Regions from separate parts of the Levilactobacillus muriae genome, predicted to be linked through region 1. Evidence: predicted binding sites of a transcription regulator. Region 1 holds the regulator's gene; the other holds the start of a gene.
The links. Region 1 encodes LexA, which represses DNA repair genes until DNA is damaged. Its sites were predicted from a motif close to CNAACANNTGTTNG; they were not measured.

Region 1 (3,429 bases):
TTCAGTAGCCAATTAAAAAACGCGCCACACCTTTTCTGAGATGTGGCGCGTTTGACTTATTCAAATTGATTTTTGACGACATAACCATCCTTGAATACCAAAACGGGGGACTGCTTTCCCACTCTGATTTGCAGGCTGTAACCCTTACCCAGGGACTTTTCCAATGAACCACTAGTCTTCGTGAAATTTGTGACAAAACGTGGCCACTTGGCTTGTTTGGCCAAGCTTGGTTTCTTATTCAAAGCCGAGATAGTTTGTTTCAAATCACTGTTGGTGACTGTCAGTGTGTAGGTCTTGCTAGACTTGTCAAAGGTGACGTCCCCCAACTTTGTTAGAGCCTTGGCCAATTGCTGCTTGACGCTCTGCTCGTTGTCAGCCTGGGTCACACCACTTGAACTGGCGGAAAAGGCCTGCCCGGACTGCGAACTGATCTGACTCTGCTTAGCGGTCTGACTCGCCGGCGCGTTGTCCTGGGACCAATAGGGCAGCTTCCAAATGGCGAAGACAGTTCCCAACAGGGCCAGCGTCATTAGAATGATCGAGCCAATCTTTGAGTCGCCGTGTTGAATTGCTGTGGCGAGTGAAAACGCCGCAATTATTGTAATTAGACCGCCCATAATGGCAAATCCAAGAATCATGTTGAATCCCCCCAATTTCTGTTGCTTTCAGTATAGCATGAAATAATTATATCGTGAAAGGGGTTACCTGAAACCGTTAAACTCGAATAATATTAATGAATTTATTAAATTAGGGACCCACAACGATTTATAACCGAATATTAATTAAAATAGTGTCGCCAAAAGTTAGCATTTCCGGTATAATATAAATTACATAAGACAGAAATGAGGAGATTAGTGTGACGAACGTTTATTTAGCAGGACCATTCTTTGATGATGAGCAGATTTCGCGGATTGAACGGGTGGAACGCGCCTTAACCGCTAACCCCCGTGTTACAAACTTTTTCAGCCCTCGAAAGAGTGAAATTCCTGGATTGACACTAGGTACACCTGAATGGGCAACACAAACGTTCCAGATGGACGTGACCCAGATCGACCAAGCAGATGTCGTGGTCGGCATGGTTGACTTTGTTGATGATCAGGTGGATTCTGGGACGGTTTTCGAAATTGGCTATGCCTTTCACAGTAAGAAGCCAGTTGTCATCCTTCACGAAAAGGATACAACGTTGAACTTGATGATTGCGGAAGGACTGCACGCCTATGTTCAGGAAGCCGAGGCCCTAGCTGCTTACGACTTCTCGACGTTACCTGAAAGCCATTATCACGGTAAAGTCATCTAAAACGCGCACAATTAACTTGGGCAGTCAAAAAACGAGTCTGGGGTTTTATCCCAGGCTCGTTTTTTGACTGCCCAAAGCTATACTGCTGAAAGGTGGGGCAGAAGGCAGATTCCTGCGCTTAACCCCATAAGGAGAATAGTCCAAACCCGGAATTTTCTCCTTATGACGTCAGTGCTCAACATATAAACGCCTTCTGTCCCACTCTTTTCAAGCTAATTTTTAGTGAACGTCATCGCGGAACAGACCAACGACCTTACCTAAAATACTGACATTGTTGAGAATGATTGGTGCCATGGTGTCATTTTCCGGTTGAAGTCGGAAGTGATCCGCTTCCTTGAAGAAACGCTTGCACGTTGCCTCGTTTTCTTCCGTCATGGCGATCACGATATCGCCATTGTCAGCGTTTTGCTGCCGCCGGACGATGACTTGGTCACCATTAAGGATACCAATGTTGATCATACTTTCGCCCCGGATGGTCAACATGAAGAGTTGATCGTCATCCCGTTCGAATTCTGGAGGAACTGGGAAGTAGTCGGTCGCTTCCTGAACAGCTAGGATGGGTTCCCCAGCTGTAACAGTGCCCAATACGGGAATCCGAGTCTGTTGTTCGTGGACGCCCAATTCTTCTAAACCGGCAGGCGTGACTTCCAAAGCTCGTGGTTTCGTTGGGTCCTTCGTCAGCAGGCCCTTCTTTTCTAGGCGGGCGATGTGGCCATGCACTGTAGAGGTTGAGGAGAGAGAGACGGCTTCGCCAATCTCACGGACAGTCGGCGGATACCCTTTTTCGTTGACCCGTTCCCAAATGAAGCGTAGGACGGCTAACTGTTTACTTTCAGAAGCTTTACTCATTTTTCTGCCACCTCGTTCGTCATTCGTAGTATAGTTTAACCATAGTGTAGCATAGGTTTCCAGCGTTTTCAAACAGATGTTCGGGTAAATTAAGTCATTAATCTGTTTGCTGCAACATGCGCAAAATGTTTTGCCGCCATAGTTGAGCCGTAAACGTTGTCAACCTGGGGTTTTGACCTGATTAGTTGCTGATAACCTCACAGCGAACAGAGGTGCTGGCGGGCACTAATTATTTTGTGTTGTGTCAATTCCTCTTCTAGACTAAGTGATGAAATCCTAAATTTTCACGGATTATGTCCCGATAATTGAAATTTGAAATTAACCCTGATATGATAGGGCTTGTCTTGAAATGGCGGCGGTCGTGTGCGCCGAAGTTTCAGTTGGAATGTGACGTGGGAATTAAGCAATCGTTCGGTCTAAAATCGCGGATGCGTAATCACCCAAATTCAAAATTAAAGGTAAAGGAGGATTATTCATGGCTGAAGAAACGATGGACACCTTATTAGTTCGCATCAACGAACTGGCTCACAAAGCCAAAACAAGTGAAGGCCTCACCCCTGCCGAAACGACGGAACGGGCAACCTTACGAAAGAAGTACCTGAAATTATTTCGGGCCAGCTTTAAGAGCCAGGTCGAAATGATGCAGGTTTACGATAAAAGTGGTAAGGAAGTTACGCCGGAGAAGGTCCGTGATATCCAACGTGAGAAGGGTTTACGGGACAATTAATTGCGAGGGCGAGTCTTTTTAATGGATTCGCTCTTTTATTTTGCGTTAAGTTTGTGTAAAATTGTAAACTGAATGACTTTATAAAGGAGGGGAATACCTTGTCAACTTGGATCTGGATCATTATCGTCATCGTCGTCGGCCTTGGCTGTGCTGCTGGAGGCTTCTTCGGTGCTCGTAAGTACATGGAAAACTATCTGAAAGACAATCCGCCAATTAACGAAGATCAACTGCGTGCTATGATGTTGCAAATGGGACAAAAACCATCTCAACGAAAGTTACATCAAATGATGAATGCGATGCAACAACAATCACACGACAAAAAGTAGATCTGGTTTTACTGACGACTCGCTTCCAGTTTCCATGGGGGCGAGTTTTTTTGTTTGCTTTTTTATTTAATTTCTGTAAAATTAGAAAGTCTGTTACAATTTAATCATATTTTAATTTTAAGGAGGGATGTTCGTGAGTATTTTTCGTAAATTGGCCTGGTATTTCCGTCTAGAGTGGCGTACGTACCTGGTCGGCGTCGTTGGATTGATCTTAACGGCCATCATTGCTA
Region 2 (3,429 bases), on a different contig from region 1:
TTGTGGGCTTCGTCAATTAGGAAGAAATTGTCTGGATCCTCGGCGGTAAAGAAGCGTTGGAGGTGGACTTGAGGGTCGAAGAGGTAGTTGTAATCGCCAATGACGATATCACAAAGGAGACTCGCGTCCAGTTGAAATTCAAACGGATCGAGCATGTGTTTGCGGGCATAGTCTTCAATGACGGGTCGTGTGAGCTGGTCATTGTGGTCGATAAGATCGAGAAGAGCTGGTTTTAACCGGTCGTAATAGCCCAACATATAGGGGTTCTCATCAGGCTGCAGGTCGGCTTCTTCCGGGAATTGAATCTTCTCCTTGGCCGTGAGCGTGATACTTTTGAGCTTGAGGCCCTGACTTGCCATGAGGCTGACGGCCTCCTCAGCCACGGTTCGGGTGCTCTGTTTGGCGGTTAGGTAGAAGATGCGTTGGATAATGCCCTCACCGATGGCTTTGATCGTCGGAAATAGGGTGGAAATCGTCTTCCCAGTTCCGGTCGGGGATTCGGCAAAGAGCCGCTTATTGGTGAGAATTGTCTTGTAGACGGCGACGGCGAGCTCGCGTTGGCCTGGACGGTAATGGCCGAAGGGAAACGTGAGCTGCTGGATGGTTGGGTCGCGGCGTTCACGTAGATCTGAGCGAAACTTCAGCCAGGTGATGTACTCGGCAATAACCTTATCAAAAAATTCTTTGGCGGCTTGACGACTGATCACTTGGTCCGTCTGGGTCGTTGTCTCCGTGTTGGTCTGGAAATAAGTAAGGGTTAACGTGACTTCATCGAGGTCAGTTTCTTTTTGCATCAGTAGGTAGGCGTAGAGCTTGACCTGGCCCCAGTAAAGCGTCAGGGTGTTCTTGCTGAGTTGGTCAAAGACAGTCTCAGACGTTTTAATCTCTTCGATACTGGCACCATCGTCGGTCAACGTGACGCCATCCGCGCGGCCGTGAAGCAGGTAGTCGACGCCGTTTAAAGTTAAATTCAGATCGAGATAGTATTCTTTTTGATAATTCTCTCCGCGCTGTTTTTGCAGGCGACGGTGGATGCGCGCACCCAGGAGCGCTGTGTTCTGACTATTGCTGGTGCTCCCTAGATCCCCGGTTCGCAAGGTAAATTCAACTAATTCACGAACCCCCAGTTTAATTGACATGCGCTTATTGCCTCCATTTCTGGCAATAAGCATACCATACTTTTAGCTGACTTTGAACGCGTGTTCGTGGACTAGTTTTACTTTGTGAAATAATGTGAAAAGTCTTGGCTTTCAATATGTAATCGCTTACAATAGAAGGAAGAGGTGATCATGATGAAGACAATTGGATTTCCATTATTTGAAGAGATGCCAACCGTTGATGAAGCCCCAGCGTTACAGAAAATTTGCCAGAAGCATGATGGTAAAGCCAAAATTAAGGTCCGCGATCTTGAGATCGATCCAAGTCAACACGAAGAAGTTGCCGAGCTGACAGGCTACGCGGGCCATTATGTTCAGATAGTTGCGGAGGGCCCGGATGAAGCGCTACTGGCCGGTGCAATTCACCAACAATTGGCAGCTGATAAGTATTGTTACTAGTCGCTTGACGACGGCTAACAGATTCGCTAAGCTCAGGTTAAACAGAAACTCAAGGAGACTTAGCGGTGAGCGAAGAACAGATAGCACGACTATGTGAAATTTCCCCCAAGTACGGATTACATTTGGCACATAAAGGATTAATTATCACCAAGGTAAACGACCAGCCAACGGAACTGGACACGACCAAGTACATGCCGGATCAGTTCATTGATTTATTAACACAGATTATTGGGACTAATATGAAGGCCGATTTGTGGGATTGGAAATAGTAAAAGAGTGCGCCAAGGAGCGGTTAGACAGTGAGCATTAACGTCAATAAGCAAAAAATTCCGGGTTTGGATTATTTGCTTATTGGGGTTAAGCGCAGCTGTCTGCTCCTTGGCGCACGTTTCGGCTATATAGGGTTAGAAAGCAACCCGTGAGCATTAACCCCATAAGGAGAAAAATCCCGGGTTTGGATTATTCTTCTTATGGGGTTAAGCGCAGCTAGCTGTCTGCTGTCCCACGTTTCGGCTATATAAAATTAATGATAAAGGATCTGGGAAAGCTTATCCCAGGTCCTTATTTGATTCTACTTCAGACGGAACGATAAGGTGAGAGGCAATCGCAATTTTTCCCTGCTGGCCAGTGACTGCCAAATCGAATGCCTTGGCCCCAACCTCATTGAAATGATGATCTATGGTTGGTAGCCGTAATACTTCGCCAGATAGCTGATGCTCCTGGCCAATGAGATAGGGTGGTTGCTGGTTGTGTTCGTGATAGGCACGCAACAAACCAACAGCGTTATCATCGCCATTAGTCAGAATGGCATCGGGTTTAAGATGATGCGCGATATAATACTCACCAGATCGGTGGGCGTCAGCTGGTGTTGTCACATCGGTACGCATTAGTTCAGGTTCGGGGGCTTGATGGAAGATGGACTGATAACTGGTAACCATAGCTTGGCAAGTGGCACTTACCGCAACCGGTCGGCTAGCGAGTAGTCCGATTTGATGAAATCCTCGTTGTTTTAATAAATTAAATGCTGCTTGATAGGTCGTTAAACGTTCTGCATAAGCTGCGGGAATGGGACAGTCATGCGGATTCTCGCAGACAACAATGGTCCCATACTGACGATACCGGTTGAGTGCAGTCAAGGGTAAGCCATGCGATGTAAAGATGAGCGCATCATAAGCCCTTTGCCGCAAGTCCTGTAGGTATTGGAGTTCTAGAGTTACATTATATTTGGAGGGTAGCAGGACGACACGATAATTGGTAGCGAAGGCGGCACGCATGATACCGTGAACGAGTTGCGTGAAATAGGGATGATCAGAGTTCGGCAGGACTACCCCAACGTTGAAAGTCTTGCCACGACTGAGGTCACGGGCAACGGCATTGGGAACGTAATCCAGTTGATTGATGACTTTTTGAATCGCAACACGGGTCTCGTCCGAGACGTAATTTTGATGATTGATGACGCGTGATACAGTTGAAATTGAATAACCTGATAATTGGGCAATATCTCGAATATTGGTCATAATCATTCGCCTCGTAAATAATATTGAATGGCATAGGCCACACCGTCTTCGGCATTGGTCGTGGTCACCCAAACACCCTGGCGTTTAATTTCCGGAGTAGCGTTGCCCATCACGATGGGTGTGCCAACCGCTTTAAGCATGGGCAAGTCATTTTCACCATCACCAAAAGCTGCCGTTTCACTTGTATTGAGGTGATAATAGTCCTTAATGAACTGAACGCCAGTAGATTTTTGGGCAAGCTTGCTGGTAATTTCTAAATAGGTCTCGCCGGAGCGTTTGATACTGATGTCGGTGAGGTCCAATTGGCGCAATGCGACTGCCAAACGCTGAAGCAAGGCGGTATCTAAAGACATCAC

Region 2: the regulator LexA is predicted to act here: its motif matches at 1,193-1,206, upstream of ACKTSF_RS13010 (ATP-dependent DNA helicase).

What each region holds. Positions count from the first base shown of each region.
Region 1 covers NZ_BAAFRU010000002.1:173,641-177,069, forward strand. The annotation lists gene ACKTSF_RS01950 (hypothetical protein) at 57-638, opposite strand; gene ACKTSF_RS01955 (nucleoside 2-deoxyribosyltransferase) at 857-1,297, shown strand; gene lexA (transcriptional repressor LexA) at 1,517-2,146, opposite strand; gene ACKTSF_RS01965 (DUF896 domain-containing protein) at 2,622-2,873, shown strand; gene ACKTSF_RS01970 (YneF family protein) at 2,972-3,199, shown strand; gene ACKTSF_RS01975 (ABC transporter ATP-binding protein) at 3,333-3,429, shown strand, end outside.
Region 2 covers NZ_BAAFRU010000026.1:16,119-19,547, reverse strand. The annotation lists gene ACKTSF_RS13010 (ATP-dependent DNA helicase) at 1-1,139, opposite strand, end outside; gene ACKTSF_RS13005 (PTS sugar transporter) at 1,290-1,556, shown strand; gene ACKTSF_RS13000 (hypothetical protein) at 1,622-1,825, shown strand; gene ACKTSF_RS12995 (LacI family DNA-binding transcriptional regulator) at 2,105-3,073, opposite strand; gene ACKTSF_RS12990 (HAD family hydrolase) at 3,076-3,429, opposite strand, start outside.